Regions from separate parts of the Gottfriedia sp. S16(2024) genome, predicted to be linked through region 1. Evidence: riboswitches for the same ligand, from Rfam matches in the RefSeq annotation. Region 1 holds a riboswitch; each other region holds the start of a gene.

Region 1 (8,073 bases):
TGATATCGAAAGTAGCTTGTAAAAACGTAAATAATGGATGCGTTAGCATTGAACGCTTTTCTTCTATGAAAATTGGTATTTCATACGCATGAAAAATAGTTGATATCAAATGTGAATATGAATCTCCATTTCTTAAGAAAATTGCTATATCACGATATCGGTATCCTTGTTCACGTACCTTATGAATAATATCTTTCGCAATCCCATTTACTTCAGCCCGACGATTAGATGCCGACATAATCTTAATTCCATCTGATTCAAACGAAGGCTTAACTGGCCTGTTATCAAAATTTGTTTCGAAATACTTCAAATCATTCGATTGATTTCTAAAGTTATGATGACAAATAACCGGTTCCTCTATTGTTTGCTTTGTATTTAAAGCTATCTCTTTAATTTGTTGATATAGAAGCGCTGGTTTATAAAATAAATTCAATTCATGTGGTAAAAAATCATCATATGGTCGGTCAATTGTTAGAGAGAAATTTACCTCACTACAATATCTCATTAGCTCCTCAACTACATTTCGCTCTTGAGGTGCTAAGTCATAATATCCATCAATATAAATAATACTGTCTTTTATATAGTCACTTTTAGGTAATTCTTGAATCAACAAATTTAAATAGTCTTCCGAATCAAGGTATTTATCTTTCATATATGTATTAAAAGCATCAAACACTATTTGAATATCATTTATCTTTTGTTGAATAAAGATATGATCCTTTGATGAATTTTGCTCCATTTGTAAAATAACAGAAGATAATTCATCTGAAGAAACTTGAAAACCTTTAAACTCAGCAATAAGACCTGTTAGTTCCTTATAAAATCCTTGTCGATCAGCAACGTGATGAAATACTTTCAATTCTTCTTTCTTTTCTTCAATAATCTTTCGAAGAATCATAGAAATTCCAATTTCACCAATATGAATCCGACTTATTCCACCTGTTTCTTGTAAAACCTTCCAAGCTAATCGAGTAAAACTAAAAACTTGGGAATTAATAATCGCCTTCTTTTCCTGCCTTCTAACTAATTCATATTCCATCTGAAAGGTCATTTGATCAGGTACAATAAAGATGATATTTTTTGTTTCATTTTTTAATCTATTTGTAATTTCATTTAAAATATGATGCGTTTTTCCACTTCCTGCACGTCCTAATATAAATTGAAACGACATTAACTAGCTCCCTCCTTAAAGTATTAGAATAATAAATGTGTAATTAATAAGAAAAGCCCCCATAAGGAGCTTATTTGTTAAAATTCGTATTCAAACTTGAAATTGGCCAATAAAGTAGGTCGACCTTCCCTACAATTTTATCAATTTTTACAAATCCAAACAAACGACTGTCATAACTTTTTGGTCGATTGTCCCCTTCAACAAAAACATAACCTGGTGGAACTTTCGTTTTACCTGTAACTTCGTTTAAATTAAAATCAGGTGTAAAAGCTGTTCCTTTTAAAGAACTCTTGTAATCATTTAAATATGGTTCATTCCATTTTTTATCGTTAACATAAAGCTGATCATCTTTATATTCAATTGAATCTCCAGGTAAACCAATCACACGCTTAACATAATCTTCTTTCTTATTTGCATGAAATACAATTACGTCAAATCTGTTAATATCACCAATCTCATATCCAAATTTATTTATAACTAGTAAGTTTCCATCCTTTAATGTTGGCATCATAGATTCCCCATCAACTACATATGTAGAAAATAAGAACGTTCTTACAATAAAAGCAATTGCGATCCCAATAATGATCGCTTTTCCCCAGTCAAATACTTCTTTTCTTAGCATAAAGTTGCTCTCTCCCTTTTGAGTAATAATGCTTTATTGCTCATCAGATGATTGAGGCGCTCTCTTTTTCTCTGGTGTTTTTTCTTTGATGTCCATACGTTTCTCAATCACTTTCCCAACAATCCATAATACGAATATAAAAATTCCTATGTACACTGCTTTAATCGGGTTTTGAAACACTGAAGTTAAATCTTTCCCTAAATAACTAATCATGGCAATCATAGTAAACTTTCCAAGTACTAATGCGATTAGAAATTGTGATATTTTAATACGTGACAGACCAGCTACAATATTTATTAAAAAAGATGGTGAAAACGGAAATGCAAACATAATAAAAATAGGGCCAAATCCCCTTTTTTCAATCCACCCTATTGAAGATTCTACTTTCTTATGCTTACTTACAAATGAAAAAAATCGTTTCTGACCAAATTTTCTAACAACATAGAATAGTAAAATGGAACCTAAGCAAGAACCAATCCATGAATATAAAAAACCTAATAAAGGCCCAAATGCTGCAGCATTAGCAAATACAAAAATGACTAAAGGTAAAATTGGACAAATTGCTTCAATAAAAGGGATTGATATTCCAACTAATGGACCATAGTCTTTGTACTGTTGAATGAGATGTAAAAAATGTTCTTCTGTAAAAAAAGCCTTTAAGTCAAAAACGTTCATTTAAATATGAATCTCTCCTTAAGCCGTATTTCTAAATAGATATCCTTACTGTTAACATTATCACATATAACTATTTATTCAATAATAATAAATGATTCTAACTAGTATTTTTTGTAATAATTTGACTGTTCATCTTATAATTATTTTTTTACTAATTTGTTCCTAATGATGCTTAATGTAATTCTAATAAACTATTCTTTGAATAAATAAAAAAACTACTTCACTAAATGGAAAAGTAGTTGTCAATTAAATAAGTAATTTCTTAAAAGATTTAGTAAAAGTTTTAAAAAAAATTCAAATAAAGCCACGATTACGGAGCAAATAAAGTAAAAAGAATTTAAAAACAGGAATAAAATACTACATTTAAAATCAATAAATCAAAATAACTCTATACATAAGAAGTATTTAAATCTTCATTCCAGAAACACCAAAGTTTAATATAGATGAAATCAAATTTCATGTTAATTTATATTGTTTTTCTTATTGGCTCTGTTAGATTAAAATCTTGAAAAAAGATCGACAAAATCGTCGATCACGTTGTACAAATAAAGAACACGTTAGTTGAATAACTTTCAGAAATATGAACTATTTTTTGAATAACTAAATGAACTTATTCGTTAACTTTAATTACGAATATCCCCTTCACCTTCAATTGGTTCAATACTCGGAAGAACGCCACTTGTTCGATATCTCCTCAATGTGATAAGGTGTCGTTCTGCAGCATCCACCTATTAAACGTGCACCTGCTTGGTACCATTCTTCAGATTGAATATCCAACACGTTACATTGTTCATGACCATGCCATGTTTTTGTTTCTGGATTATAAGTTTCACCAGAATTTGGATAAACAATAATCGGTTTTTTGGTGTTTGCCCTCAACTCTTGTATTGCACCAGTCACAACGGTTACTGGCGCACAATTGATGCCTATCGCTACAATTTGTTCACTTTTCTCAAAAACTCGTGCACACTCTACGAGTTTTATACCTTCACTAATCTCTTTCTCATTTTTTAACGAAAAGGAAAGCCACGCAAATGTTTCTGGAAACTCACGTAATAATGTATCTAATACTCTTGCTTCTTGCAAAGAAGGAATCGTTTCAAATGCCAATAGATCTGCACCTGCTTCAATTAACGCTGACATTCTCGAACGGTGAAAGTCTGCTAATGTTTTATCTGTCACACCATAGTTGCCTACATACTCTGAACCATCTGCAAGGTAAGCCCCGTACGGCCCAACCGATGCAACAACCAATGGTTTAGGCCTATTCGTTTGCTTATTTTCCTTCCAAAAATCATCTCTTGCCCTTCTTGCAAGTAACACCGTTTTCTTAATTAATTCCAAAGCTTCCTGTTCTTGTATTCCACGCGCGGAAAAACCACTAATAGTAGCTTGATAGCTTGCTGTTATGGCACAGTCCGCACCAGCACGAAAATAGTCCGAATGAACCTGATAAATAAGTTCCGGATTTTCTAGTAACACACGTGCCGACCAAAGGGGATCGTCCAAATTACATCCATGCGCCTCCAATTCTGTAGCTAATGCTCCGTCAAGAAGCATAATGGAATGTTGGGATAAAATAGCATCAATTGGATTGACTTTGTTCGACATAATCTACGCCCCTCTTTTTTAAATTTTTTGTTAGATAATAACTTCCATAGCAAAACAAAATAAACGGTATGCCGCAATATAAGGCAATTCTCTGTGTTGGATCGAATGCAATTCCAATACACGATGCCAGACAAAGGATAAAAGAAGCAATTGGTACTAATGGATACAGTGGTGTGCGATAAATCAAGTCCTTTTCAGAATTTCCTTCTTTCAAAAATTGTCTGCGAAATAGGAACTGGGAAGCACTAATACTCATCCAAACTACAACTACTGCTAGACCGGAAATGGAAACAAGTACGATATAGACAGTATCTGGTGCCACAATACTTGAGAGCAAAGCCAAAGCTCCACCCACCATGCTGAAAATGACGGCGTTGATTGGAACACCTTGCTTCGTCATTTTTCCAAAAACCGGAGATATCGTATTCTTATTAGCAAGCGACCAAAGCATTCTAGAAGAGGCATAAAGGCCTGAGTTTGCCGCAGATAAAATAGCTGTTAAGATAACGAAATTCATTACGTCAGCTGAATATGGCACCCCAATTCGTTCTAGAACTGCAACAAAAGGGCTCTCTAATACACCAGCATCGGAAATAGGCAATAACGCAGATAAAACAAAAATCGTTCCTACAAAAAAGATGATCAATCTCCACAGAGTAGTTCGAATGGCCTTCGGTATCATTTTTTCCGGGTTCGCGGTTTCTCCAGCTGCAATGCCTATTAATTCTGTTCCTGAAAAAGCAAAATTAACCGCAAGCATGGTCATTATAATTCCCGTAGCACCATGAGGAAATAAACCTCCACTTGTAAAATTAGAAAATAATGGCGCTGCTTTTGAATGACTCATCGGAAGAAACCCTAGCATTGTCGCTGCTCCTAAAACAATAAAAATCACAATAGCTATAACCTTTATCGATGAAAACCAAAATTCGGATTCGGCGAAAAATTTAACAGTCATGACATTTAATACAAAGATCAAAATGGCAAAAATAGCACTCCATATCCAAACATTAATCGATGGAAACCATCGCTTCATAAGTAATCCTGCGGCTGTAAATTCAGAACCTAAAGCAACAGTCCAAGTTAACCAATACAACCAGGCTACTGTATACCCTGTACCCGGTCCAATGTATTTAACTGCATAACTGTGAAATGAGCCCGTTTCAGGCATATGTACGGAAAGCTCTCCTAAACATAGCATAACTAGATAAACCACTAGCGCACCAATCAGATAGGATAGTATTGTTCCAAACGGGCCAGCTTGTTGAATAGTGTAGCCCGAGCTTAAGAATAAGCCAGTTCCAATCACCCCACCAAGTGATAGCATGACTAAATGACGTGCTTGCATGTTCCTTTGAAATTCTTGCCCATTTTTGTTCCCCATTTCTACTCTCCTTTAGTTACTATCCAGAAAAAACAAAAACGCACTCTAAAAAAGAGTGCGCTACTGACAAATAAAAACGAAAGCTCTCATCTATCAGGTTAACACCCGCTGGAATTAGCACAGTGTCTACTTAAGCAGACCTGTTGCTGAGGCTTCAAAGGGCCAGTCCCTCCACCTCTCTGGATAAGAAATATTTTTTTATAACCATATCAATCCATTCGATAATTGTCAATATAATTCTGTTTTTTTAAAAAATTATTAATTATTGACTTACTATTTTATCATTTCTTATGCAACTAAACTGCCATTATATTGAATAAGATTTCAACAATCTACTTTAATAGATCCTACTAATTAAGAATTAAAAGGACTAATTTTCATAAATATAATTTCCAAATAATTCCCATAAAAAAACTACTTTACTATATGTTAAAGTAGTTAAATTTTTAATCTTTCATTTTTATTTTTCGTGTATGGATATTCCTTTTATATATGATGTAATTTCGTTATCTGGGATTAATTTGTAAGATTTTTGTTGGGTATTTTCAGGGTTGAGTCGGTCTTCATAAATAGCTCTTAGATGTGCAGTTCGGTATAGTTGGTTTTCAAATGATCCACGAGATATTTCTAATGGAAGTTCAACGCCGTTAAAAAATTCAACCACTGATCGATTGTATTTACCGCCTCTGAAATTAGCAACATGATTGTAGGAGATCCAAGAGCATTCTACTTTTAAAGAAGATGAAGTGGGGAAAAAGAAAATTTGATTCATTGAGCTGATCGCTATTGGTGGTTTATGGGTGATGGAAATCATTTGTTTAGTTCCTTCACGCCTACCCCGGTAACTACTCCCGAAATAAGCACAGCTTCTTTCAATAATTTCAATCGGTTTCATTAAAACATAAAAACTATCATCTGTTTCATATACCTTTGAAATCACAACTAAGTCGACCGTAAATTCTGGAATGATTGCCATTGTCGACTTATTAATCTCGTACTCATTTAATACTTTAACTTGTCCTTTCACATGATTCATCCTTACAACTCCTTCTGTTATTAGTATTATGAAATGTTAAATCTTATTGGCTTTAATTGACTCTCCCTCTTCCTTAATTAAATAATTAAATAATTAAATAATTAAATTAAAGGCCAACAATTAAGTTTAACAAGTTCAGATAAAAAATTTTAACATGAAGTATAGTAGCAACATTGATGTTAGAGAAATAATATCATAAATCTTTATTTGTAATATCATTTTTTAAATACTTTAACAAAAGTGTCATTGTTTACTAAATTTTAGGATAAAACCCAATAGAAAAACCACCTTTTTCACATTTAAAAAAAGTGGTTTTTTACTAGTTAATTAGATGAAAATTGTTGTTCTTCAGTAGAACCTTTAAGAGCTGTTGTTGAAGAAGTTCCTCCAGTAATAATTTGAGCTACTTGATCAAAATATCCTGTTCCAACTTCGCGTTGGTGTCTTGTCGCAGTATAGCCATATTGTTCGCTTGCAAATTCAGCTTGTTGAAGTTCTGAATATGCTCCCATTCCTCGATCTTTGTAGTTTCTAGCTAATTCAAACATACCAAAGTTTAATGCATGGAAACCAGCAAGGGTAACGAATTGGAATTTATAGCCCATTGCTGCAATTTGTTGTTGGAATGTTTCAATTGTTTCGTCATCAAGTTTCTTCTTCCAGTTAAATGAAGGTGAGCAGTTATAAGCTAGTAATTTACCTGGGAATTTTGCATGTATAGCATCTGCAAAACGTTTTGCATCTTCTAAGTTTGGCTCTGACGTCTCACACCAAACTAAGTCTGCATACGGTGCATAAGCAAGACCACGAGCAATTGCTTGATCTAACCCCGCTTTCGTACGATAAAAGCCTTCAGGTGTTCTTTCACCTGTAATAAATTGTTGGTCGACTGGATCAATATCACTTGTAATTAAATCTGCTGCATCTGCATCAGTTCGTGCAACAATAAGGGTAGGAACTCCCATTACATCCGCTGCTAAACGAGCAGAGATTAAGTTACGAACCGCCGTTTGTGTTGGTAATAATACTTTCCCACCTAAATGACCACATTTTTTCTCCGAAGACAATTGATCTTCAAAATGTACACCTGCCGCTCCTGCTTCAATCATACTTTTCATTAATTCAAATACATTTAATTGCCCACCGAAGCCAGCCTCTGCATCTGCCATAATCGGTGCGAAGTAATCGATTTCTTCTCCACCTTCAACAAATTGAATTTGATCTGCACGTTGGAAAGCCTGGTTAATTCGTTTTACAACTGCTGGTACAGAATTTGCCGGATATAAGCTTTGATCTGGATACATTTGACCAGAAAGATTCGCATCAGCAGCTACTTGCCAACCACTTAAATAAATAGCCTTCAAACCTGCTTTAACTTGTTGAATTGCCTGATTTCCAGTTAATGCTCCTAGTGCATTTACATAGCTTTCTTCATTTAAAAGCTTCCATAACTTTTCTGCACCTTTTTTTGCTAATGTTTGTTCAATATCGATTGATCCTCTTAATTTAATTACGTCTTCAGCAGTGTATGTTCTTGTAATGCCATTCCATCTAGAATCAAGCTCCCAGCTTTC
Region 2 (8,073 bases), 130 kb from region 1:
CTTCAAACAAACCCACAACAAGTACGTGAGAAAATCAGCCTAACCGGACAAAACGTTGCAGTAGATGATATTTTGACAGGGCGCGAAAACCTCGAGCTAGTAGCAAAACTTCGCCATTTGCCTAATCGGAAAGAAGCAGTAGAAGAAAGTCTACGTCGCTTTGATTTAGTCGAAGCTGGTAATCGTGCTCTTGCTACTTATTCAGGCGGTATGAAACGACGCTTGGATTTAGCAATGACAGTACTTGGGTCACCTGAACTTGTTTTTCTTGATGAGCCTTCAGTTGGACTTGATCCTGAAGCACGTTTAGCTTTGTGGGAAGTGATTCGTGATATGGCGAAAGCTGGTATTACCGTTTTTCTCACTACTCAATATTTAGAAGAAGCCGAACAACTAGCAGACCGTATTGCGATTTTACATGAAGGAAAGATTCTCGTTCAAGGAACATTGGATGAATTAAAAGCAATTCTTCCACCTAAAAAAGTGGAATACGTAGAAAAGCAACCGAACCTTGAGGAAATTTTCCTCGCTGTTACCGGAAAGAAAGGAGAATAGTAATGAGTGGAAACCATTTTTTCAGCGATACAATTACAATGAGCAGTCGGGTGATGAAGCATTCACTAAGAAGTATTGACACAATTATCACAACAATTCTCATGCCGATTATGCTAATGCTTGCTTTTGTCTATATTTTCGGTAGTGCCATGACAATGGATAAAGTAGATTATGTGAATTTTATCGTTCCAGGTGTGTTGCTTATGTGTATTGGAATGGGGATTTCATATACAGCAGTTCGAGTGAACACAGACATGACTAGAGGTATCTTTGATCGATTTCATTCCATGCCAATCGCTAAATCATCGATATTGGGAGGGCATGTCATCTCAACTTTAATATTAAACATTTTATCAGTTGCTGCCGTGATTCTCATTTCTTTTATCATGGGATTCCGTCCTCACGCTAATTTCGTGGAATGGCTATTAGCAGCTGGTATGATCCTGCTTACCGTATTTTCTTTCACTTGGATAGCAGTAGCATGCGGGCTAATGTCAAAATCGTATGAAGGTGCGAGCGTGTTCTCTTATCTACTAATGGGCTTAATGTTTGTAAGTTCTGCCTTTGTCCCAACAAATAATATGGGTAACAAGCTTCGTGCTTTTGCAGAAAATCAGCCAATGACCCCAATCGCCGAAAGTGTGCGTTCCCTTTTAGCTGGTCAGCCGGATTATGGTACGATTGTAACAGCAGTGTTATGGTTAGTGGGAATTGGGATATTGTTTTATATGATTTCGATGAAGGTATATAAAAAACGAATGAAATAAAAATGGCGTAGTACAGGTTGGGGGATTATTTCAGTCTGTACTTTTTTCTTGGTTTATATTTTCAAAGATATTAAATAAAAAAAGAGAAACCTAAGTTTCTCTTTCGAAAAGGTAAATTTTGGTAAAAAAGTAAATGCTTAATATAATATATTAAAATTGATGAAAATGTATTTAGATTATCGACTATTTTTTAAAATCCCTCTGTAATAAAGATTATTTTTTGCGCTAGTTTTTAAAGTTTAATTAGTCAAAGTTTCATATTCTTCATCTGAAACAGGGGCCAACCACTCTGGTGTACCTGAAGTTATTGCAATGTGTTCAAACCAACTATCCTTTGTAGCACCATGCCTAAAGGGAACTGGAACGATGTATTAAATACTTCGTAATATTGTTAATTCCTTTTTAAAATAAATAATTATAAAATTTTATTTTTTCTAACAAATACAACAATGAAAGCGCTATCTTTGTAAAAATATTTAAATCCCTTTATTGACAATCTGTTTACTAGGATTTATGATTCAGTTAATGAAATTACATAACACAAACTTATCGAGAGTGACCGAGGGATCAGGCCCTATGACGTCCGGCAACCTCCTTATTAAGAAAAGGTGCCACTTCCTGCAGAATGAAATCATTCTGATAGATAAGTCGAAAACAATTGTTTTTGATGCCTCTTTCTGAATGAAAGAGGCTTTTTTTTATTTATTTACGTTGGAGGTTAAACATAACTGAATTATATTAAATATAAACCCAACTTAACCAATGCGAAAACTAGACAATTTTAATGATAAAGGAGAGAATAGAAATGAAATATGGTTTTTGGTTACCGATTTTTGGAGGATGGTTACGTAATGTGGATGACGAAAGAATGCCACCAACATTTGAATATGCTAAAGAGGTCATTCAATCGGCTGAAAAATGGGGATACTCGACTACTTTAATAGCTGAATTATATTTAAACGACATTAAAGGGCCGGAGCATGATTCACTTGAAGCTTGGTCAACAGCAGCGGCACTTGCTGCAGTGACGGAAAAAATCGAAATTATGACTGCGATTCGTCCAGGTTTTCATAATCCTGCAGTAACAGCAAAAATGGCTGCTAATATTGATCAAATCAGTAACGGCCGTTTTACGCTAAACGTCGTTTCTGCATGGTGGGCAGAAGAAGCTCGTCAATATGGCGGTATTTTTACAGAACATGATGAGCGTTATGCTCGGACAGAGGAGTTTATTGATGTTCTTAAAGGCTTATGGACAGAAGAAACGTTCAATTATTCAGGTAAATATTACGACTTAAAGGATACAAAGCTTGCTCCAAAACCAGTTCAAAGACCAAATCCGATTCTATATGCAGGCGGAGAAAGTGAAAAAGGAAAGCAAACGATTGTAGAAAAGTGCGACGCATATGTGATGCACGGTGGAACAGTTGAAGAAATTAATCAGAAAGTAACAGATATGAAGGTGCGTCGTGAACAAACAGGAAATGAACCATTAAGTTCTTTCGGTATGGCCGCTTATATTATTTGTAGAGATACAGAAGAAGAGGCTTTGGCTGAGCTAGAAAATATTACGACTGTGAAAGATTCAAGCGGGTATGCAGGCTTTAAAGACTTCACTACAAAATCACAATTAGAACAACAAATCCAATTACAAGATTACTCAGTTTCAAATCGTGGTCTTAGACCGAATCTAGTAGGAACACCAGAGCAAATTGCAGACCGAATTTTACAATTTGAAGAAGCTGGCCTAGACTTATTATTATTACAATTTTCACCTCAACTTGAGGAAATGGAACGCTTTTCAAAACAAGTTATGCCATTAGTAGAACAAAAACGTAGTTTAGTAAAGAACTAGAAAGGGGATTTAAAGATGAGCAAAGTATACGTAATTCATGAAAATAGTGAGTGGACTGTGCATTTAACAAAAAGATTAGAGGAGCTTGGAGTTCCTTATGAGGAATGGCATTTAGACGAAGGTACGGTAGATTTATCAACTGCACCACCAGAAGGGATCTTTTATAGCCGAATGAGTGCTTCCTCTCATACACGTGATCATCGTTTTGCAGCCGAATTTACTGGTCAAGTATTAGCTTGGCTTGAAGCTCATGGTCGTACGGTGTTGAATGGAACGAATGCCTTGAAGCTAGAAGTTAGTAAGGTTTTACAATATTTAGAGCTAAACAAGTATGGTGTGAAGACTCCTAAAACGATCGCAGCAGTTGGAAAACAAAACATTATTAAGGCAGCTAATATCTTTGCTGGACAGTCATTTATTACGAAACATAATCGTGCTGGTAAAGGATTAGGGGTTCAACTATTCCATAGTATCGAAGCTTTAAAGGCTTATGTGGAAGGATCGACTTTTGAAGAACCCGTTGATGGAATTACACTGATTCAGGAATACATCCAATCACCTGAGAGCTACATCACTCGTTGTGAATTTGTAGGAGGAAACTTTGTTTATGCAGTTAAAGTTGATACTTCGGAAGGTTTTGAACTTTGCCCAGCTGATGCGTGCCAAATTGGTGATTTATTCTGCCCAGTAGGAGAAGAAGTAGAAGAGAAACCTAAGTTCCAAATCATTGAAGGCTTCGAGGACGAAATTATTGATAAATATAAAGAGGTTCTAGCTAAAAATAATGTCCAAGTTGCAGGAATCGAATTTATCAGAAATGCTGAAGGTACAATTTTTACTTATGATATCAATACAAACACCAACTATAACTCAGATGCAGAAGAAAAAGCTGGAAAATTCGGAATGCTCGAATTAGCTTCATTTTTAAAGAAGACTTTGGAAGAAAAATACACTACAGCAGCAAAGTCTTAAGAAAATCTATTTAGAATAACGGTAAAAAGCTCAGACCTACACGTAACAAAGGTTTGGGCTTTTTTGTGTTCAGTTTGTTAAATTTTTTCTTGAACTAAGAGTAATAGGCAATTATTTGAGAGGAATATGCTAACGATTAAAATTAATATATTGATAATATAAGATTGTAAGTTGTTATTAAGTTTTGAGGATATAAAAGGTCAAATGAATTCGAACCACCTGATTTTTAAAATGTACTTTTAAGACTCAAAAAGGGGGATACAAATGAAAAAGACTTTTTATTTAATGAGACATGGGCAAACATTATTTAATAAAAGAAGGAAAATTCAAGGTTGGTGTGACTCACCACTAACAGAATTAGGAATTAAACAGGCAGAGGCTGCTGCAAAGTATTTTAAAGAACAAAATATTATTTTCGATCATGCCTATTGTTCTACATCAGAAAGAGCGAGTGATACGTTAGAAATCGTGACAGAATTACCGTATACAAGATTAAAAGGATTAAAAGAATGGAATTTTGGAACGTTTGAAGGTGAAAGTGAAGATTTAAATCCACCACTACCTTATGGTGACTTTTTTGTTAAGTTTGGCGGAGAAGACCAAAAAGAATTGCAACAACGAATTGCTACTACATGTCAAAAAATAATGGATGAAGATAATGAAGTGGTATTAGCTGTTTCACACGGAGCAGCATTGAGAAATTTTATGAGGTACTGGGAACACAAAAGCTCTATCACACAACAAAATCGAATTGGAAATTGTTGCATTTTGAAGTTTGAATATGAGAAGAGGGAATTTAAATTAGTTGAGATTATCAATCATAATTTTAGTGATGTAGTCCAAGTATAGTTTTATAAGATTAATAGATTACATATTTTTGAAAGTGAGGAAATTAAAATGGAATATACAAAGCTTGGGAATACAGGATTAGAAATATCTAGACTTTGCCTTGGCTGTATGGGATTTGGAGATGCAAAACGTTGGATCCATCCATGGGTAATCGATGAGGAGAGCAGCCGTACAATTATTAAAAAAGCACTAGACCTAGGTATCAACTTTTTTGATACGGCGAATGTCTATTCAGATGGTACTAGTGAAGAATTTGTTGGTAGAGCTTTAAAAGATTATGCCAATCGAGATGAAATAGTACTAGCTACGAAGGTTTATTTCCCTATGCACAAAGGTCCGAACGGTTCCGGACTTTCCCGAAAGCATATTATGAGTGAAATTGATAAAAGTCTTAAGCGCCTTGGAACAGATTATGTGGATTTATATCAAATCCATCGTTGGGATTATAACACACCAATCGAAGAAACAATGGAGGCACTTCATGATTTAGTGAAGGCTGGTAAGGTAAGATATATCGGTGCTTCTGCTATGTATGCTTGGCAGTTTTTGAAGGCTTTACATGTTGCAGAGAAAAATGGATGGACCAAATTTGTCTCAATGCAAAATCATCTCAACCTCATATACCGTGAAGAGGAAAGGGAGATGCTGCCTCTTTGTAAGGAAGAAAAAATCGGCGTAATTCCATATAGCCCACTTGCATCAGGAAGATTGACACGTGATTGGTCAAATACGACGCTAAGATCTGAAACGGATGAAACTCAAAAATCTAAATATGGTGCAACTGAAAATACAGACAGACTTGTTGTGGAGCGAGTTGCAGAGATTGCTGAAAAACATGGAGTAACAAAATCAAACATTGCTCTTGCTTGGTTACTGCAGAAAGAACCAGTTAGTGCGCCTATTATTGGAGCTACTAAAACATCTCATCTTGAAGATTCAGTGGGGGCTTTGTCAGTTAAATTGTCGACTGAAGAAGTTGCGTATTTGGAAGAGCCTTATGTTCCACATCCGGTAGTTGGTGCTTTAGGCGCTAATTAATGTCAATTTTAGTATAATGTGTTGATCCCCTACTTTCCTTAAGTGTGAAAAGGGGGTTTTTTTGGTACTTTCCACTATCAAAAGCTCTAGATTATAAAGTATGACTTAGTATATATATCGTGCATATTGCTTTTCTAAGACTTACTTGTAGTACAATTCATAAATCAACTGTTCAAACTGTACCGTTTCCAACCTTTTAATTGGAAAATGCTTTTGTAAGAGCGCTACACTAAAAAACGATTGAAGTAGGAAATCATCACATGTTTTTTTGTATCATGGTGATATATGTTGCAATATGCCGAAAAATCCTTCATATTTGTTAAAAAGGAGGTCCGTTATGCGAAGTGATATACAACCGAATGAACGAGCTTTTTCTTCCAAGGAAGTCGCAGAAGAACTGGGTATTGCAGCACCTACTGTTCGAAAGTATGGCCAAATCTTAGAGCGAAATGGATATGAGTTCTTGAAAGATGGAGATCGGCGTATATTTGTTCAATCTGATATTAGAGTGCTTATAGCGTTACGCGATTCAGAAAAGCCCCTGGAAGATACTGCAAAAGACCTCGTATTTCAACAAAAAGAAAGATTAGAAGGTTTCGATGAAACACAAATTGCGATATCTGATACATATGAAAATTTTCCACATGACCCAAATCAATTAAAAGAGTTTTTAAGGTTTTTAGTCAGTGAACTCGCAGCTGCACGTGAAATGAATGTTCAACTGAAAAATGATATGTCAGAACTTAAAACGGCAGTTTCAAGGCTTCAACAAGACCATCATGATATAAGTGCAAATATTGGAAATTCATCCAACAAAACTAATACCAAAATTGAAAAATTAGCCGAACAACAAAAAATCCAATACGAGACATTACTGGAACAAGAAAAACAAAAAATGGATTTTTTACAAGAAGAAATACAAAACATCCGAGATGAACAGAGAATAGAGTGGCAATCACAGGATAATTTTAATAAACGTTTAGAAGTTGTGATACAGAAGCCTAAAGAAAAATGGGGATGGCTTTTCTCTTTATTTAGAAAATAAAGGATCTATTAAAATTTTTTTTTGCTAATCTTGTAAAAATTTGATTAAAACTTTTGAAAATGAACACTTTAATAAGTACTTTCAGGCCGATACTTCCACAAGGATGTATCGGCTTTTTTGTTTCGTATCGTTGGCCGATACAAATAGCAATTAATTTAAAAGTTTTTTTAATAGGGAAAATTCGTACGCGATACAAAAAAGTCTCTGAACGATAGATGTCCTTTGAAATAAAAAAAGTAACATATAACTGAACGAATGTATCGCTATGCGATATCCGATCGGTATCGGATTTTTAGAGATATAAGTTAATTGGGTAGTTAGATTATTATGAAAATGAACTCTTACTCACCAGTAGAATGAAAATTCAACTGATATATGTTTATTTCAGCTTAAAATAATACTTTGGATATTGGATTTTATATCAATTTTTTACAAATTCCCGGGAAATATCTACAAATTTCTTGGATATAAGAAATAAATTCTTAGTGTGATACTATGTCCGTTATGACTAGTAGAGATCTATTAATAAAACCTCATCATAACAATGCAAGGAGATAGATTTTTAAAAGGGAATACCAAATCTTTTTGGGATTTTTATTTTTAATAAAAGGAGTAAGAAATTAAATTTAAAGACTATGTTATATTTAATTGTTGATTTTTGAACTAGAAAAGGTTGTCTAAATAGACAACCTCCTAATAAGGATAAGTTTTCCTTCTCATTCCGACATCATTAATTTGAACGTCGACACTTATTGTAACTTTTGCTTTTTTAAATGTATCATTCCAATTACCCTCATATTTTTTATAAATTTTTGGATTAACCATGTATAATTTTTCACCAAATCCAAATGCATCTCCACCGAGTTTTTTTACTTCAGAAATCCCTTTTTCTATTGATTGTTTTATAACATTTTCAGCTGATCTTTCATATTTATTGAGAGTTTTTGCTTTATCGAAATTGGCATTACAAAAAACCTCGTCAATATGGCCAA
Region 3 (8,073 bases), 2.1 Mb from region 1:
CAATTCAAATCACGAATGAGCCTAATTTATCGTTTATGGATGGATCTAAACCATATGTATTAGAAGCGCTTGTACAAGGTGTTCTAACTGCAAAAAAAGAAATTGAAAAAAGAAATTTACCTATTAAAATTGGATTTGGCTCTGTACCTGAGGGAGAAGAGACAATTCCACATTTTTGGGAAAATCTAATAAAAATTGGTGGGGACGAATTAATTCATTCAATTGATTATGTAGGTCATAATTTTTATGTGGATGTATTTGAGGAACCATTAAAAATTGAGGAAGTTGCTGTTTCAGTAGAAAACATACTACGAAAATTTAGAGAAACATTGAATAGTAATGGTTTCCCTTCCACTCTTCCAATTCACATTACAGAGAATGGATGGCCAACCGGGAAAAATCCGTTTATCCAAATTGAAAGGTCATATGAACAACAATCAATCGTACTCGAAAAAATTATTCGAACAGTCTATTCATTGCGTCAGGAACTAAATATTACTCATTATGAATTTTTTGGTTTAAGGGATGCTGATAGTTCCAAAGACGACCTATTTCATCAATTTGGAATTATGAAGGATGATTATACTATTAAGCCTGCTTATCTAACCTTTCAAAAATTAATAAATGAATTAAGCGTGTAAATCATTACTTCTATAAATTTGAATGAAGTTAGTCAATTCGTTAAGACTAAAACAACGATGAGTTTCATCGACTTTCTACTATTTATATTGGAGGTAATATAATTGAGCAAAAAAGATAAACCACTCATAAATGAAGAGCAAATGAAAATACAAGCAGACCTTAATAATCTCGATCCAGGGCATTCTGTGGATGAGCACCGTAAAATTGAAACGACTAATATAATATTAGCTGGAGAAGAAATTAGACAGCAAAATGAAAACTTATAAAAGAAATCCCTCAAAAGGTCATTTTGAGGGATTTCTTTGTGTAGATAAAGTTAAAAAGTTGTACTTGTCTTTCGAAGCGTAAGTGTTACCTAAAATTGTAGTGAACATGGTACAAGCAGGCGATTTTAACGAAGAAAGCTAGAGTTTGTCAACAGTCTCATATCCCTCGAATGTTAATAACGACATTCCCCTTCTTATGCCCTTTTTCAACATAACGATGGGCTTCCACAATTTGATCAAGTGGGTATTGTCGATCAATAACAGCTTTTAACTTATCCGCTTCAATCAGTGCTTTTATATAGTTTAAATCTTCATTGTTCATATTTGCTACACCAAGTATTGCCTTTTTGTTATCAAATAAATTACTCCAAATCGCTTGAAAATAAACCGAAAGCTTCCATACTGCACTTAATAAATAGACGCCATCTTTGTTAAGCAATCTTTTACAATTTGAAAAGGAGCTCTTCCCTACCGTATCAAAGATAATGTCGTAAGTTTTCTTACTCTTAGCAAAATCTTCATTTGTATAATCTATAACTTCATTTGCTCCTAAAGATCTCACCAATTCTAAATTTGATGTACTACATAAAGCAGTAACTTCTGTACCAAAATATTTAGCTAGCTGAATTGCATAGGTTCCAACACTTCCTGAAGCACCATAAATAAGTACTTTTTGTCCATTTTGAATAATACTTTTCCTTAGAAAATGTAATGCTGTAATCGCCCCAACAGGTACTGCTGCAGCTTGCTCAAATGTCATATTTATTGGTTTTTTAGCTAGAACACCTTCTTCATGTAAAGAGATATATTCAGCATTAGCCCCAAAAGTAAATCCACTATACCCAAAAACTTGATCACCTGTTTTAAAATTTCTTACGTTTTTGCCAACTGTTACTATTTCTCCCGCAAGCTCACAACCTGTTATTTTATTTTTCGGCTTGGTAAGGCCAAACATTAGGCGGGAAGGCAGCCAGTACATATATGGAAAATCGGAGCTTCGAAGTTTTACACCACCTGCTGTTACAGTTGATGCATGTATTTTAATTAATACTTCTTCATTTTTTAATTTTGGTTTTTCAACTTCTGTTATTTGAAGAACTTCTGGTGGACCATATTTTGTACATATAATCGCTTTCATAGGTTCCTCCATTACAAACTTTAATTCAGTCATTTAAACCTATGAAAAATGATTTTTAAGTATACCTATATGTAATGTAATTCGTAATTCTAATTAAACAAAAAAGACTGAATATAGCATATGCCATATTCAGCCTTAATCATTTTATTATAGACCTGCTTCAGTTTTTAAAACTTCTGCTTTGTCAGTACGCTCCCAAGGAAGATCGATATCTGTACGGCCAAAGTGACCATAAGCAGCAGTTTGTTTGTAAATTGGACGACGTAGGTCAAGCATTTTAATAATTCCAGCTGGACGTAGGTCGAAGTTGTTGCGAATTACTTCAACTAATTTTTCTTCTGAAACTTTACCTGTACCAAAAGTATCAATAGCGATTGAAACTGGTTTAGCTACACCAATTGCATATGCTAATTGAACTTCAGCTTTATCAGCTAAGCCAGCAGCTACGATGTTTTTCGCAACGTAACGTGCAGCGTAAGCAGCAGAACGGTCAACTTTAGTTGCATCTTTACCAGAGAATGCGCCACCACCGTGACGAGCATATCCACCGTAAGTATCAACAATAATTTTACGACCTGTTAAACCTGCATCACCTTGAGGTCCACCGATTACGAAACGACCTGTTGGGTTGATAAAGAATTTTGTGTTTTCATCAATTAACTCAGCTGGTACAACTGGTTTGATTACAAGTTCTTTAATATCATTTTCAATTTGAGCTTGAGTAGCTTCTGGACCATGTTGTGTTGATACAACGATTGCATCAATACGAACTGGTTTGTTGTTTTCATCATACTCAACTGTTACTTGAGTTTTACCGTCTGGACGTAAGTAAGAAACTGTTTCATTTTTTCTAACTTCAGTTAAACGGCGTGCAATTTTGTGAGATAATGAAATTGGAAGTGGCATTAATTCAGGTGTTTCATTAACAGCAAAACCGAACATTAAACCTTGGTCTCCTGCACCGATTGCTTCAATTTCTTCATCTGTCATGCTACCTTCACGAGCTTCTAATGCTTGGTCTACACCTAAAGCGATATCTGCTGATTGCTCATCAATAGAAGTTAAAACTGCACATGTATCTGCATCAAATCCGTATTTTGCACGGTCATAACCGATTTCACGGATTGTTTCGCGAACGATTTTTGGGATATCTACATAAGTAGAAGTTGTAATTTCACCTGCAACAAGTACTAAACCTGTTGTAACTGAAGTTTCCGCTGCTACACGAGCATTCGGATCATTTGCTAAAATTGCATCAAGAATTGAATCTGAGATTTGGTCACAGATTTTATCTGGATGTCCTTCTGTAACTGATTCTGAAGTAAATAAACGACGTTGTGACATTGAGTCCCCTCCTAAATTGAATTGACGGATCTCTTTTTTCTCAACATAAGAATAAAAAGTTTGTTCCTATTCCTATGTTTCCCATTTAAGATAAAGATAACTCAGTGTAAATTACGAAATTGCCACTGTATTTAAGTTTTGAGCAAAAAAAAAGCCTTCCTCTTATCAAATATTACCTGAGGAAAGGGTTCTTGGTATTTGCCTTTCGCTCTTATCGTCCAAGACATAAAAAATAGTCTTGCATCAGGTTCAGCACCTTTCACTAAAAGTGAGGTTGCTGGGCTTCGTAGGGCCTGTATCCCTCCACCTACTCGGGATAAGAGAGTATCCGTATGAAAAGTATCATATTAAAATTTCACTTTCTTGTCAACAATTTTCATCATAACTTAGACATAATTCTACAATAACTTTATCCCTACATTCATTTCTATTTAATGGGAAATTACTAATTATTATACTTACATTTAAATAACTTACTTCATTTAATAAGTAAATTTTGCTCAAATTTATTTTTTAATCAAATTCATAACACATTTTGCCAACTAATAGTATACACTATTAAAATAAATGTGTTATACTATTTATCGAGATACCTACATGGCAGACAAATTATATTTAAAGGATGGTATTAGTATATGAAGACAGTTGATGTAAACTTTGAATTAAACGAATTACTTACTAGTAATCAAATGTATAACCAACTAAGCGTTTCTGAGTTAGTTGAAAAAGTCCTAACAAGACAAGAAGGAATTTTAACGTCAACGGGAGCAGTTAGCGTTTCAACAGGCAAATATACTGGACGTTCACCTAAAGATAAATTTATTGTACAAGAGGCATCTGTTGAAAATTTAATCGATTGGGGTTCAGTAAATCAACCAATCTCTGCTGACGTATTCGAAAAATTATATAGCAAAGTACTTAACTACTTAAAAGATCGTAACGAATTATTCTTATTTAAAGGATTTGCTGGTGCAGATACTGAGTATCGTTTACCTATCCAAGTAATTAACGAATTTGCATGGCACAACTTATTTGCTCATCAATTATTTATTCGCCCAACTGAGCAAGAACTTACAACACATGAAGCAGAGTTTACAATTGTTTCTGCTCCGACATTTAAAGCAGACCCTGTAGTTGATGGAACAAATTCAGAGGCATTTGTTATTGTATCATTTGAAAAGAAAATAATCTTAATTGGTGGTACGGAATATGCTGGAGAAATGAAAAAATCTATTTTCTCAATCATGAATTTCCTATTACCACAAAATAATGTTTTACCAATGCACTGTTCTGCTAACGTTGGTAGCGAAGGCGATGTAGCATTATTCTTTGGACTTTCAGGAACTGGTAAAACTACATTATCTGCAGATGCAGACCGTAAACTAATCGGTGATGACGAGCACGGCTGGTCAGATAATGGTGTATTCAATATTGAAGGCGGTTGCTACGCTAAATGTATCAATTTAACATTTGAAAAAGAGCCACAAATTTTCTCTGCAATTAAATTTGGTACAGTTTTAGAAAATGTAGTTGTTAAACCTGATAGCCGTTTAGCTGACTATGATGATACAACTTTAACAGAAAATACTCGTGCTGCATACCCAATGCAAGCAATTCAAAATATCATTGAGCCAAGCGTTGCTGGACATCCACATGCAATTATCTTTTTAACTGCTGATGCATTTGGAGTATTACCTCCAATCAGTAAATTAACAAAAGAGCAAGCTATGTACCACTTCTTAAGTGGATTTACTAGTAAATTAGCAGGTACTGAGCGTGGTGTTACTTCTCCACAAGTAACATTCTCAACATGTTTCGGATCACCATTCTTACCGCTTCCAGCTGTAGAATATGCAAAAATGCTTGGTGAAAAAATTGAAAAGCATAATGTAAATGTATTCTTAGTAAACACTGGTTGGACTGGTGGAGAATACGGTGTTGGTAAACGTATGAATCTATCTTACACAAGAGCAATGGTTCACGCTGCACTTGAAGGTGATTTAAACAACATTGAAACTACTCAAGATGAGTTTTTCGGTTTAGCAATTCCAACTCATGTACCTGGTGTACCTGATAGCGTATTAGTCCCTTCAACAACTTGGGAAGATAAATCAGCTTATGATCAAAAAGCTCTTGAATTAGTAACTAAATTCAAAGAAAACTTCAAAAAGTTTGAAGGCTTTGATGCTCAATTGGCTGAACTTGGTGGACCTTTAAAATAATCTAATAAAGTAAAATGTAAAGGCTGTCCAATAAGTCGGGATTTATGACTTATTGGTAGCCTCTTTTTATTTTCAGTATTAAAAAACAACCTCACTCATTAAAAGGAAATTATTAACATTTAAAGAATAAGATTAAAGTAACATTAAATAAACTGAACATGGATAATAATCACTATTTATTTATCGAATTAAATGGAGGATTAAAATGAGATCCATAAAGATATTAACTCTGATTTTTTCATTTACTGCAATTTTATTAACTTCCTTGTTTTTATTTAATACTGGTACCTCGTCTAAAAATTTAGATAAGCATGTTTCACTATCTTCTAAAGAAATTGAGCCAAAAATTGAATCATTATCCAAAAGATATTATGAGATCAAAGATTCTGTGGATAATCAATTACTTTATGGAGTTGAATATTATTTGGTCTTATCAGTACCAGAACGTTATAAAAACGATATAGAAAATGCTCAAATAGAAATCCTACTACCTAAAAAAGTCCAAACAATATTTGGAGTCAATATTGAAGAAATCAATCATAATCAAAGATACAAAATCAATAATGGAAGAGCCGTTTTTAATCTCTCTAGTTCTATTGCTACTTCAAATATAACAATAGATCAAAAAAATTATATTAAAAATCATCATGATCTTTACACTATAAAAATTTTTTCTAATGAAAATAAATTAATAAAAAGCATTGTTATAAAAGTAAAAAATTTTAATAAGAATTGAAAAGTTACATATAAAAAATGAGCCAATCTTCGGCTCATTTTTATTTTTTAAGTTTTATTAGGATATTATTTTTCAACTGGTCTATTCCCCATTGAAATAGAGATACGATTCCAACTGTTAATTTGATTGATTGTGAATACAAGATTTACGTATTCTTTTTCGCTAAAGTGTTTACTTACACGATTATATAGATCAGCAGATATACCTTTATTCGAAATTAGTGTAATATGCTCAGTTAACTCCAAAGCTGCTTTTTCAGCATCTGTGTAAAAATCACAATCTCTCCATGCACTAACACAGTATAAACGTTGTTCAGTTTCTCCTATTTCCCTCGCTTCAGAGGAATGCATGTCAAGGCAAAATGCACAACCATTTATTTGTGAAGCACGAATTTTAATCAGTTCACGAAGTTTATGATCTATACCCGTTGTTTTAATATACTTTTCCATTTCCATCATTATTTTAAGTGCTTCTGGTGCTAATTTTGAATAATTAATTTGTTTTTCCATTTTAATTCCCCCTAAAAAAGTTAATTCTAAAAATAATTGAACTAAATGTAGTTTTTGGAAATACTTAAATTAGCGACAAAGTTAATCTACGATTCACATTATCTATATTAAAACGTTTATTTCATTATGTCAAACACCTTTTACGTTTGAATTGTTCTTAAAAGTAAATGTTTGACAAAGAAATAAAACATTTCTAAGATTAATTAAAAATAATCTCATTTATGAAGAAGGTGTTTTCATGCAATATAGCGTTGGAGTTGAGTATGCACTTCATTGCCTTGTTTATTTAATTGACACTCCTGAAGATTCTCCAATTGGAATAAAGGAACTATCCTTCTTTCAAGGTGTTTCAGATACATATCTTTCAAAGATTTTTAGTAAGCTGTCTAAAGCTGGTATTGTAAGTTCCGTTCCCGGAGTTAAGGGTGGCTTCAAACTTGCCAAGTCACCAGAAGAAATTTCTTTTTGGGATGTAATTGAAGCAATTGAAGGTCCTAAACCAATCTTTCAATGTAAAAATATTAAAGATAACGGATATCTTTATAGAGAAAAAGGTTGTACTCCAAGTGCCACCTGCACGATTAATTTAGTCATGCTCTCTGCCGAAGAAAAAATGCATGATTATTTACGTAATAAAACACTTTCATGGTTAAACAAAGAATTAGAAAGTGTTTTACCTAACGAAATACGGGAAGATACTCGAAATTTTTTTTCAAAGAGTAAATAAAAAACCTCTCTAATTTCCTAAAAAAGGAAGTAAGAGAGGTTTTTCTTTGTTCAACCACCTAAAGACTTACACATAAGTAACCGAGCTATTTTAGTAGAGTCAGTACTCCGCATTCACCCATTTTCTCCTATTGCATAGGCTAATTGTATATTTTCGATTAGGAGGGATTAAATGAAAATCAAATGGCTCGTTATTTTGTTTTTATTAGTTGCTTCTATTTTAGGTGCATGTTCGAAAGATAAACCTAAAGATGGTACTACAAAGGTGAGAGTTGCAGAAGTGACACACTCATTATTCTATGCACCTCAATATGTGGCTATTAGTGAAGGAATCTTCAAAAAGCATGGATTGGATGTTGAGATCACAACTACTGCTGGTGGAGATAAAACTATGACTGCTGTATTGTCAAACGGTGCAGATATAGGATTAGTTGGGCCTGAAACAACAATATATGTATACGCTCAAGGTGCAAATGACCCAGTGAAAAGC
Region 4 (8,073 bases), on a different contig from region 1:
ACATATTCGCCAACCATTTGTGGCATTCCACCTTTTCTTTGACCTAAAAATGTTTTGCCTCTTAGTTGATCCCAATTAAATGGTACCGTTTGATTTCTAGCTACTAGAAATGTGCCATCAGTTTGAGTCAATTGGGCAAAGCTTTTCACTGGGTCATTTGCACCTTGAGCGTATACATATATTGTTGTTTCAGGCCCAACTAATCCTATATCTGCACCGTTTGACAATACAGCAGTCATAGTTTTATCTCCACCAGCAGTAGTTGTGATCTCAACATCCAATCCATGCTTTTTGAAGATTCCTTCACTAATAGCCACATATTGAGGTGCATAGAATAATGAGTGTGTCACTTCTGCAACTCTCACCTTTGTAGTACCATCTTTAGGTTTATCTTTCGAACATGCACCTAAAATAGAAGCAACTAATAAAAACAAAATAACGAGCCATTTGATTTTCATTTAATCCCTCCTAATCGAAAATATACAATTAGCCTATGCAATAGGAGAAAATGGGTGAATGCGGAGTACTGACTCTACTAAAATAGCTCGGTTACTTATGTGTAAGTCTTTAGGTGGTTGAACAAAGAAAAACCTCTCTTACTTCCTTTTTTAGGAAATTAGAGAGGTTTTTTATTTACTCTTTGAAAAAAAATTTCGAGTATCTTCCCGTATTTCGTTAGGTAAAACACTTTCTAATTCTTTGTTTAACCATGAAAGTGTTTTATTACGTAAATAATCATGCATTTTTTCTTCGGCAGAGAGCATGACTAAATTAATCGTGCAGGTGGCACTTGGAGTACAACCTTTTTCTCTATAAAGATATCCGTTATCTTTAATATTTTTACATTGAAAGATTGGTTTAGGACCTTCAATTGCTTCAATTACATCCCAAAAAGAAATTTCTTCTGGTGACTTGGCAAGTTTGAAGCCACCCTTAACTCCGGAACGGAACTTACAATACCAGCTTTAGACAGCTTACTAAAAATCTTTGAAAGATATGTATCTGAAACACCTTGAAAGAAGGATAGTTCCTTTATTCCAATTGGAGAATCTTCAGGAGTGTCAATTAAATAAACAAGGCAATGAAGTGCATACTCAACTCCAACGCTATATTGCATGAAAACACCTTCTTCATAAATGAGATTATTTTTAATTAATCTTAGAAATGTTTTATTTCTTTGTCAAACATTTACTTTTAAGAACAATTCAAACGTAAAAGGTGTTTGACATAATGAAATAAACGTTTTAATATAGATAATGTGAATCGTAGATTAACTTTGTCGCTAATTTAAGTATTTCCAAAAACTACATTTAGTTCAATTATTTTTAGAATTAACTTTTTTAGGGGAATTAAAATGGAAAAACAAATTAATTATTCAAAATTAGCACAGAAGCACTTAAAATAATGATGGAAATGGAAAAGTATATTAAAACAACGGGTATAGATCATAAACTTCGTGAACTGATTAAAATTCGTGCTTCACAAATAAATGGTTGTGCATTTTGCCTTGACATGCATTCCTCTGAAGCGAGGGAAATAGGAGAAACTGAACAACGTTTATACTGTGTTAGTGCATGGAGAGATTGTGATTTTTACACAGATGCTGAAAAAGCAGCTTTGGAGTTAACTGAGCATATTACACTAATTTCGAATAAAGGTATATCTGCTGATCTATATAATCGTGTAAGTAAACACTTTAGCGAAAAAGAATACGTAAATCTTGTATTCACAATCAATCAAATTAACAGTTGGAATCGTATCTCTATTTCAATGGGGAATAGACCAGTTGAAAAATAATATCCTAATAAAACTTAAAAAATAAAAATGAGCCGAAGATTGGCTCATTTTTTATATGTAACTTTTCAATTCTTATTAAAATTTTTTACTTTTATAACAATGCTTTTTATTAATTTATTTTCATTAGAAAAAATTTTATAGTGTAAAGATCATGATGATTTTTAATATAATTTTTTTGATCTATTGTTATATTTGAAGTAGCAATAGAACTAGAGAGATTAAAAACGGCTCTTCCATTATTGATTTTGTATCTTTGATTATGATTGATTTCTTCAATATTGACTCCAAATATTGTTTGGACTTTTTTAGGTAGTAGGATTTCTATTTGAGCATTTTCTATATCGTTTTTATAACGTTCTGGTACTGATAAGACCAAATAATATTCAACTCCATAAAGTAATTGATTATCCACAGAATCTTTGATCTCATAATATCTTTTGGATAATGATTCAATTTTTGGCTCAATTTCTTTAGAAGATAGTGAAACATGCTTATCTAAATTTTTAGACGAGGTACCAGTATTAAATAAAAACAAGGAAGTTAATAAAATTGCAGTAAATGAAAAAATCAGAGTTAATATCTTTATGGATCTCATTTTAATCCTCCATTTAATTCGATAAATAAATAGTGATTATTATCCATGTTCAGTTTATTTAATGTTACTTTAATCTTATTCTTTAAATGTTAATAATTTCCTTTTAATGAGTGAGGTTGTTTTTTAATACTGAAAATAAAAAGAGGCTACCAATAAGTCATAAATCCCGACTTATTGGACAGCCTTTACATTTTACTTTATTAGATTATTTTAAAGGTCCACCAAGTTCAGCCAATTGAGCATCAAAGCCTTCAAACTTTTTGAAGTTTTCTTTGAATTTAGTTACTAATTCAAGAGCTTTTTGATCATAAGCTGATTTATCTTCCCAAGTTGTTGAAGGGACTAATACGCTATCAGGTACACCAGGTACATGAGTTGGAATTGCTAAACCGAAAAACTCATCTTGAGTAGTTTCAATGTTGTTTAAATCACCTTCAAGTGCAGCGTGAACCATTGCTCTTGTGTAAGATAGATTCATACGTTTACCAACACCGTATTCTCCACCAGTCCAACCAGTGTTTACTAAGAATACATTTACATTATGCTTTTCAATTTTTTCACCAAGCATTTTTGCATATTCTACAGCTGGAAGCGGTAAGAATGGTGATCCGAAACATGTTGAGAATGTTACTTGTGGAGAAGTAACACCACGCTCAGTACCTGCTAATTTACTAGTAAATCCACTTAAGAAGTGGTACATAGCTTGCTCTTTTGTTAATTTACTGATTGGAGGTAATACTCCAAATGCATCAGCAGTTAAAAAGATAATTGCATGTGGATGTCCAGCAACGCTTGGCTCAATGATATTTTGAATTGCTTGCATTGGGTATGCAGCACGAGTATTTTCTGTTAAAGTTGTATCATCATAGTCAGCTAAACGGCTATCAGGTTTAACAACTACATTTTCTAAAACTGTACCAAATTTAATTGCAGAGAAAATTTGTGGCTCTTTTTCAAATGTTAAATTGATACATTTAGCGTAGCAACCGCCTTCAATATTGAATACACCATTATCTGACCAGCCGTGCTCGTCATCACCGATTAGTTTACGGTCTGCATCTGCAGATAATGTAGTTTTACCAGTTCCTGAAAGTCCAAAGAATAATGCTACATCGCCTTCGCTACCAACGTTAGCAGAACAGTGCATTGGTAAAACATTATTTTGTGGTAATAGGAAATTCATGATTGAGAAAATAGATTTTTTCATTTCTCCAGCATATTCCGTACCACCAATTAAGATTATTTTCTTTTCAAATGATACAATAACAAATGCCTCTGAATTTGTTCCATCAACTACAGGGTCTGCTTTAAATGTCGGAGCAGAAACAATTGTAAACTCTGCTTCATGTGTTGTAAGTTCTTGCTCAGTTGGGCGAATAAATAATTGATGAGCAAATAAGTTGTGCCATGCAAATTCGTTAATTACTTGGATAGGTAAACGATACTCAGTATCTGCACCAGCAAATCCTTTAAATAAGAATAATTCGTTACGATCTTTTAAGTAGTTAAGTACTTTGCTATATAATTTTTCGAATACGTCAGCAGAGATTGGTTGATTTACTGAACCCCAATCGATTAAATTTTCAACAGATGCCTCTTGTACAATAAATTTATCTTTAGGTGAACGTCCAGTATATTTGCCTGTTGAAACGCTAACTGCTCCCGTTGACGTTAAAATTCCTTCTTGTCTTGTTAGGACTTTTTCAACTAACTCAGAAACGCTTAGTTGGTTATACATTTGATTACTAGTAAGTAATTCGTTTAATTCAAAGTTTACATCAACTGTCTTCATATACTAATACCATCCTTTAAATATAATTTGTCTGCCATGTAGGTATCTCGATAAATAGTATAACACATTTATTTTAATAGTGTATACTATTAGTTGGCAAAATGTGTTATGAATTTGATTAAAAAATAAATTTGAGCAAAATTTACTTATTAAATGAAGTAAGTTATTTAAATGTAAGTATAATAATTAGTAATTTCCCATTAAATAGAAATGAATGTAGGGATAAAGTTATTGTAGAATTATGTCTAAGTTATGATGAAAATTGTTGACAAGAAAGTGAAATTTTAATATGATACTTTTCATACGGATACTCTCTTATCCCGAGTAGGTGGAGGGATACAGGCCCTACGAAGCCCAGCAACCTCACTTTTAGTGAAAGGTGCTGAACCTGATGCAAGACTATTTTTTATGTCTTGGACGATAAGAGCGAAAGGCAAATACCAAGAACCCTTTCCTCAGGTAATATTTGATAAGAGGAAGGCTTTTTTTTTGCTCAAAACTTAAATACAGTGGCAATTTCGTAATTTACACTGAGTTATCTTTATCTTAAATGGGAAACATAGGAATAGGAACAAACTTTTTATTCTTATGTTGAGAAAAAAGAGATCCGTCAATTCAATTTAGGAGGGGACTCAATGTCACAACGTCGTTTATTTACTTCAGAATCAGTTACAGAAGGACATCCAGATAAAATCTGTGACCAAATCTCAGATTCAATTCTTGATGCAATTTTAGCAAATGATCCGAATGCTCGTGTAGCAGCGGAAACTTCAGTTACAACAGGTTTAGTACTTGTTGCAGGTGAAATTACAACTTCTACTTATGTAGATATCCCAAAAATCGTTCGCGAAACAATCCGTGAAATCGGTTATGACCGTGCAAAATACGGATTTGATGCAGATACATGTGCAGTTTTAACTTCTATTGATGAGCAATCAGCAGATATCGCTTTAGGTGTAGACCAAGCATTAGAAGCTCGTGAAGGTAGCATGACAGATGAAGAAATTGAAGCAATCGGTGCAGGAGACCAAGGTTTAATGTTCGGTTTTGCTGTTAATGAAACACCTGAATTAATGCCACTTCCAATTTCATTATCTCACAAAATTGCACGCCGTTTAACTGAAGTTAGAAAAAATGAAACAGTTTCTTACTTACGTCCAGACGGTAAAACTCAAGTAACAGTTGAGTATGATGAAAACAACAAACCAGTTCGTATTGATGCAATCGTTGTATCAACACAACATGGTCCAGAAGCTACTCAAGCTCAAATTGAAAATGATATTAAAGAACTTGTAATCAAACCAGTTGTACCAGCTGAGTTAATTGATGAAAACACAAAATTCTTTATCAACCCAACAGGTCGTTTCGTAATCGGTGGACCTCAAGGTGATGCAGGTTTAACAGGTCGTAAAATTATTGTTGATACTTACGGTGGATATGCTCGTCACGGTGGTGGCGCATTCTCTGGTAAAGATGCAACTAAAGTTGACCGTTCTGCTGCTTACGCTGCACGTTACGTTGCGAAAAACATCGTAGCTGCTGGCTTAGCTGATAAAGCTGAAGTTCAATTAGCATATGCAATTGGTGTAGCTAAACCAGTTTCAATCGCTATTGATACTTTTGGTACAGGTAAAGTTTCAGAAGAAAAATTAGTTGAAGTAATTCGCAACAACTTCGACCTACGTCCAGCTGGAATTATTAAAATGCTTGACCTACGTCGTCCAATTTACAAACAAACTGCTGCTTATGGTCACTTTGGCCGTACAGATATCGATCTTCCTTGGGAGCGTACTGACAAAGCAGAAGTTTTAAAAACTGAAGCAGGTCTATAATAAAATGATTAAGGCTGAATATGGCATATGCTATATTCAGTCTTTTTTGTTTAATTAGAATTACGAATTACATTACATATAGGTATACTTAAAAATCATTTTTCATAGGTTAAATGACTGAATTAAAGTTTGTAATGGAGGAACCTATGAAAGCGATTATATGTACAAAATATGGTCCACCAGAAGTTCTTCAAATAACAGAAGTTGAAAAACCAAAATTAAAAATGAAGAAGTATTAATTAAAATACATGCATCAACTGTAACAGCAGGTGGTGTAAAACTTCGAAGCTCCGATTTTCCATATATGTACTGGCTGCCTTCCCGCCTAATGTTTGGCCTTACCAAGCCGAAAAATAAAATAACAGGTTGTGAGCTTGCGGGAGAAATAGTAACAGTTGGCAAAAACGTAAGAAATTTTAAAACAGGTGATCAAGTTTTTGGGTATAGTGGATTTACTTTTGGGGCTAATGCTGAATATATCTCTTTACATGAAGAAGGTGTTCTAGCTAAAAAACCAATAAATATGACATTTGAGCAAGCTGCAGCAGTACCTGTTGGGGCGATTACAGCATTACATTTTCTAAGGAAAAGTATTATTCAAAATGGACAAAAAGTACTTATTTATGGTGCTTCAGGAAGTGTTGGAACCTATGCAATTCAGCTAGCTAAATATTTTGGTACAGAAGTTACTGCTTTATGTAGTACATCAAATTTAGAATTGGTGAGATCTTTAGGAGCAAATGAAGTTATAGATTATACAAATGAAGATTTTGCTAAGAGTAAGAAAACTTACGACATTATCTTTGATACGGTAGGGAAGAGCTCCTTTTCAAATTGTAAAAGATTGCTTAACAAAGATGGCGTCTATTTATTAAGTGCAGTATGGAAGCTTTCGGTTTATTTTCAAGCGATTTGGAGTAATTTATTTGATAACAAAAAGGCAATACTTGGTGTAGCAAATATGAACAATGAAGATTTAAACTATATAAAAGCACTGATTGAAGCGGATAAGTTAAAAGCTGTTATTGATCGACAATACCCACTTGATCAAATTGTGGAAGCCCATCGTTATGTTGAAAAAGGGCATAAGAAGGGGAATGTCGTTATTAACATTCGAGGGATATGAGACTGTTGACAAACTCTAGCTTTCTTCGTTAAAATCGCCTGCTTGTACCATGTTCACTACAATTTTAGGTAACACTTACGCTTCGAAAGACAAGTACAACTTTTTAACTTTATCTACACAAAGAAATCCCTCAAAATGACCTTTTGAGGGATTTCTTTTATAAGTTTTCATTTTGCTGTCTAATTTCTTCTCCAGCTAATATTATATTAGTCGTTTCAATTTTACGGTGCTCATCCACAGAATGCCCTGGATCGAGATTATTAAGGTCTGCTTGTATTTTCATTTGCTCTTCATTTATGAGTGGTTTATCTTTTTTGCTCAATTATATTACCTCCAATATAAATAGTAGAAAGTCGATGAAACTCATCGTTGTTTTAGTCTTAACGAATTGACTAACTTCATTCAAATTTATAGAAGTAATGATTTACACGCTTAATTCATTTATTAATTTTTGAAAGGTTAGATAAGCAGGCTTAATAGTATAATCATCCTTCATAATTCCAAATTGATGAAATAGGTCGTCTTTGGAACTATCAGCATCCCTTAAACCAAAAAATTCATAATGAGTAATATTTAGTTCCTGACGCAATGAATAGACTGTTCGAATAATTTTTTCGAGTACGATTGATTGTTGTTCATATGACCTTTCAATTTGGATAAACGGATTTTTCCCGGTTGGCCATCCATTCTCTGTAATGTGAATTGGAAGAGTGGAAGGGAAACCATTACTATTCAATGTTTCTCTAAATTTTCGTAGTATGTTTTCTACTGAAACAGCAACTTCCTCAATTTTTAATGGTTCCTCAAATACATCCACATAAAAATTATGACCTACATAATCAATTGAATGAATTAATTCGTCCCCACCAATTTTTATTAGATTTTCCCAAAAATGTGGAATTGTCTCTTCTCCCTCAGGTACAGAGCCAAA

The links. A riboswitch is a leader RNA that binds a small molecule or an ion and turns the genes downstream of it on or off. The one in region 1 is predicted to bind S-adenosylmethionine.
Region 2: another riboswitch for S-adenosylmethionine. It lies ahead of AB1282_RS12350 (LLM class flavin-dependent oxidoreductase); the one in region 1 lies ahead of mmuP (S-methylmethionine permease).
Region 3: another riboswitch for S-adenosylmethionine. It lies ahead of metK (methionine adenosyltransferase); the one in region 1 lies ahead of mmuP (S-methylmethionine permease).
Region 4: another riboswitch for S-adenosylmethionine. It lies ahead of metK (methionine adenosyltransferase); the one in region 1 lies ahead of mmuP (S-methylmethionine permease).

The regions. Positions count from the first base shown of each region.
Region 1 is NZ_JBFLUO010000001.1:2,504,737-2,512,809, reverse strand. Features, by position in the region: gene addB (helicase-exonuclease AddAB subunit AddB) at 1-1,171, opposite strand, end outside; gene lepB (signal peptidase I) at 1,242-1,793, opposite strand; gene AB1282_RS11755 (TVP38/TMEM64 family protein) at 1,827-2,468, opposite strand; gene mmuM (homocysteine S-methyltransferase) at 3,126-4,079, opposite strand; gene mmuP (S-methylmethionine permease) at 4,054-5,463, opposite strand; SAM riboswitch class I at 5,547-5,653, opposite strand; gene AB1282_RS11740 (competence protein ComK) at 5,924-6,499, opposite strand; gene aceA (isocitrate lyase) at 6,823-8,073, opposite strand, start outside.
Region 2 is NZ_JBFLUO010000001.1:2,631,149-2,639,221, forward strand. Features, by position in the region: gene AB1282_RS12335 (ABC transporter ATP-binding protein) at 1-555, shown strand, start outside; gene AB1282_RS12340 (ABC transporter permease) at 558-1,322, shown strand; partial or broken gene AB1282_RS12345 (cupin domain-containing protein) at 1,562-1,669, opposite strand; SAM riboswitch class I at 1,866-1,972, shown strand; gene AB1282_RS12350 (LLM class flavin-dependent oxidoreductase) at 2,128-3,177, shown strand; gene AB1282_RS12355 (ATP-grasp domain-containing protein) at 3,193-4,149, shown strand; gene AB1282_RS12360 (histidine phosphatase family protein) at 4,414-4,998, shown strand; gene AB1282_RS12365 (aldo/keto reductase) at 5,047-6,036, shown strand; gene AB1282_RS12370 (hypothetical protein) at 6,374-7,081, shown strand; gene AB1282_RS12375 (Ger(x)C family spore germination protein) at 7,775-8,073, opposite strand, start outside.
Region 3 is NZ_JBFLUO010000001.1:379,996-388,068, forward strand. Features, by position in the region: gene AB1282_RS01975 (hypothetical protein) at 1-641, shown strand, start outside; gene AB1282_RS01980 (hypothetical protein) at 744-908, shown strand; gene AB1282_RS01985 (NAD(P)-dependent alcohol dehydrogenase) at 1,066-2,046, opposite strand; gene metK (methionine adenosyltransferase) at 2,194-3,390, opposite strand; SAM riboswitch class I at 3,599-3,713, opposite strand; gene pckA (phosphoenolpyruvate carboxykinase (ATP)) at 4,026-5,612, shown strand; gene AB1282_RS02000 (hypothetical protein) at 5,818-6,348, shown strand; gene AB1282_RS02005 (carboxymuconolactone decarboxylase family protein) at 6,414-6,857, opposite strand; gene AB1282_RS02010 (RrF2 family transcriptional regulator) at 7,096-7,584, shown strand; gene AB1282_RS02015 (ABC transporter substrate-binding protein) at 7,762-8,073, shown strand, end outside.
Region 4 is NZ_JBFLUO010000002.1:10,996-19,068, forward strand. Features, by position in the region: partial or broken gene AB1282_RS25605 (ABC transporter substrate-binding protein) at 1-452, opposite strand, end outside; partial or broken gene AB1282_RS25610 (Rrf2 family transcriptional regulator) at 630-1,117, opposite strand; gene AB1282_RS25615 (carboxymuconolactone decarboxylase family protein) at 1,405-1,797, shown strand; gene AB1282_RS25620 (hypothetical protein) at 1,907-2,392, opposite strand; gene pckA (phosphoenolpyruvate carboxykinase (ATP)) at 2,598-4,184, opposite strand; SAM riboswitch class I at 4,497-4,611, shown strand; gene metK (methionine adenosyltransferase) at 4,820-6,016, shown strand; partial or broken gene AB1282_RS25635 (NAD(P)-dependent alcohol dehydrogenase) at 6,163-7,142, shown strand; gene AB1282_RS25640 (hypothetical protein) at 7,300-7,464, opposite strand; gene AB1282_RS25645 (hypothetical protein) at 7,567-8,073, opposite strand, start outside.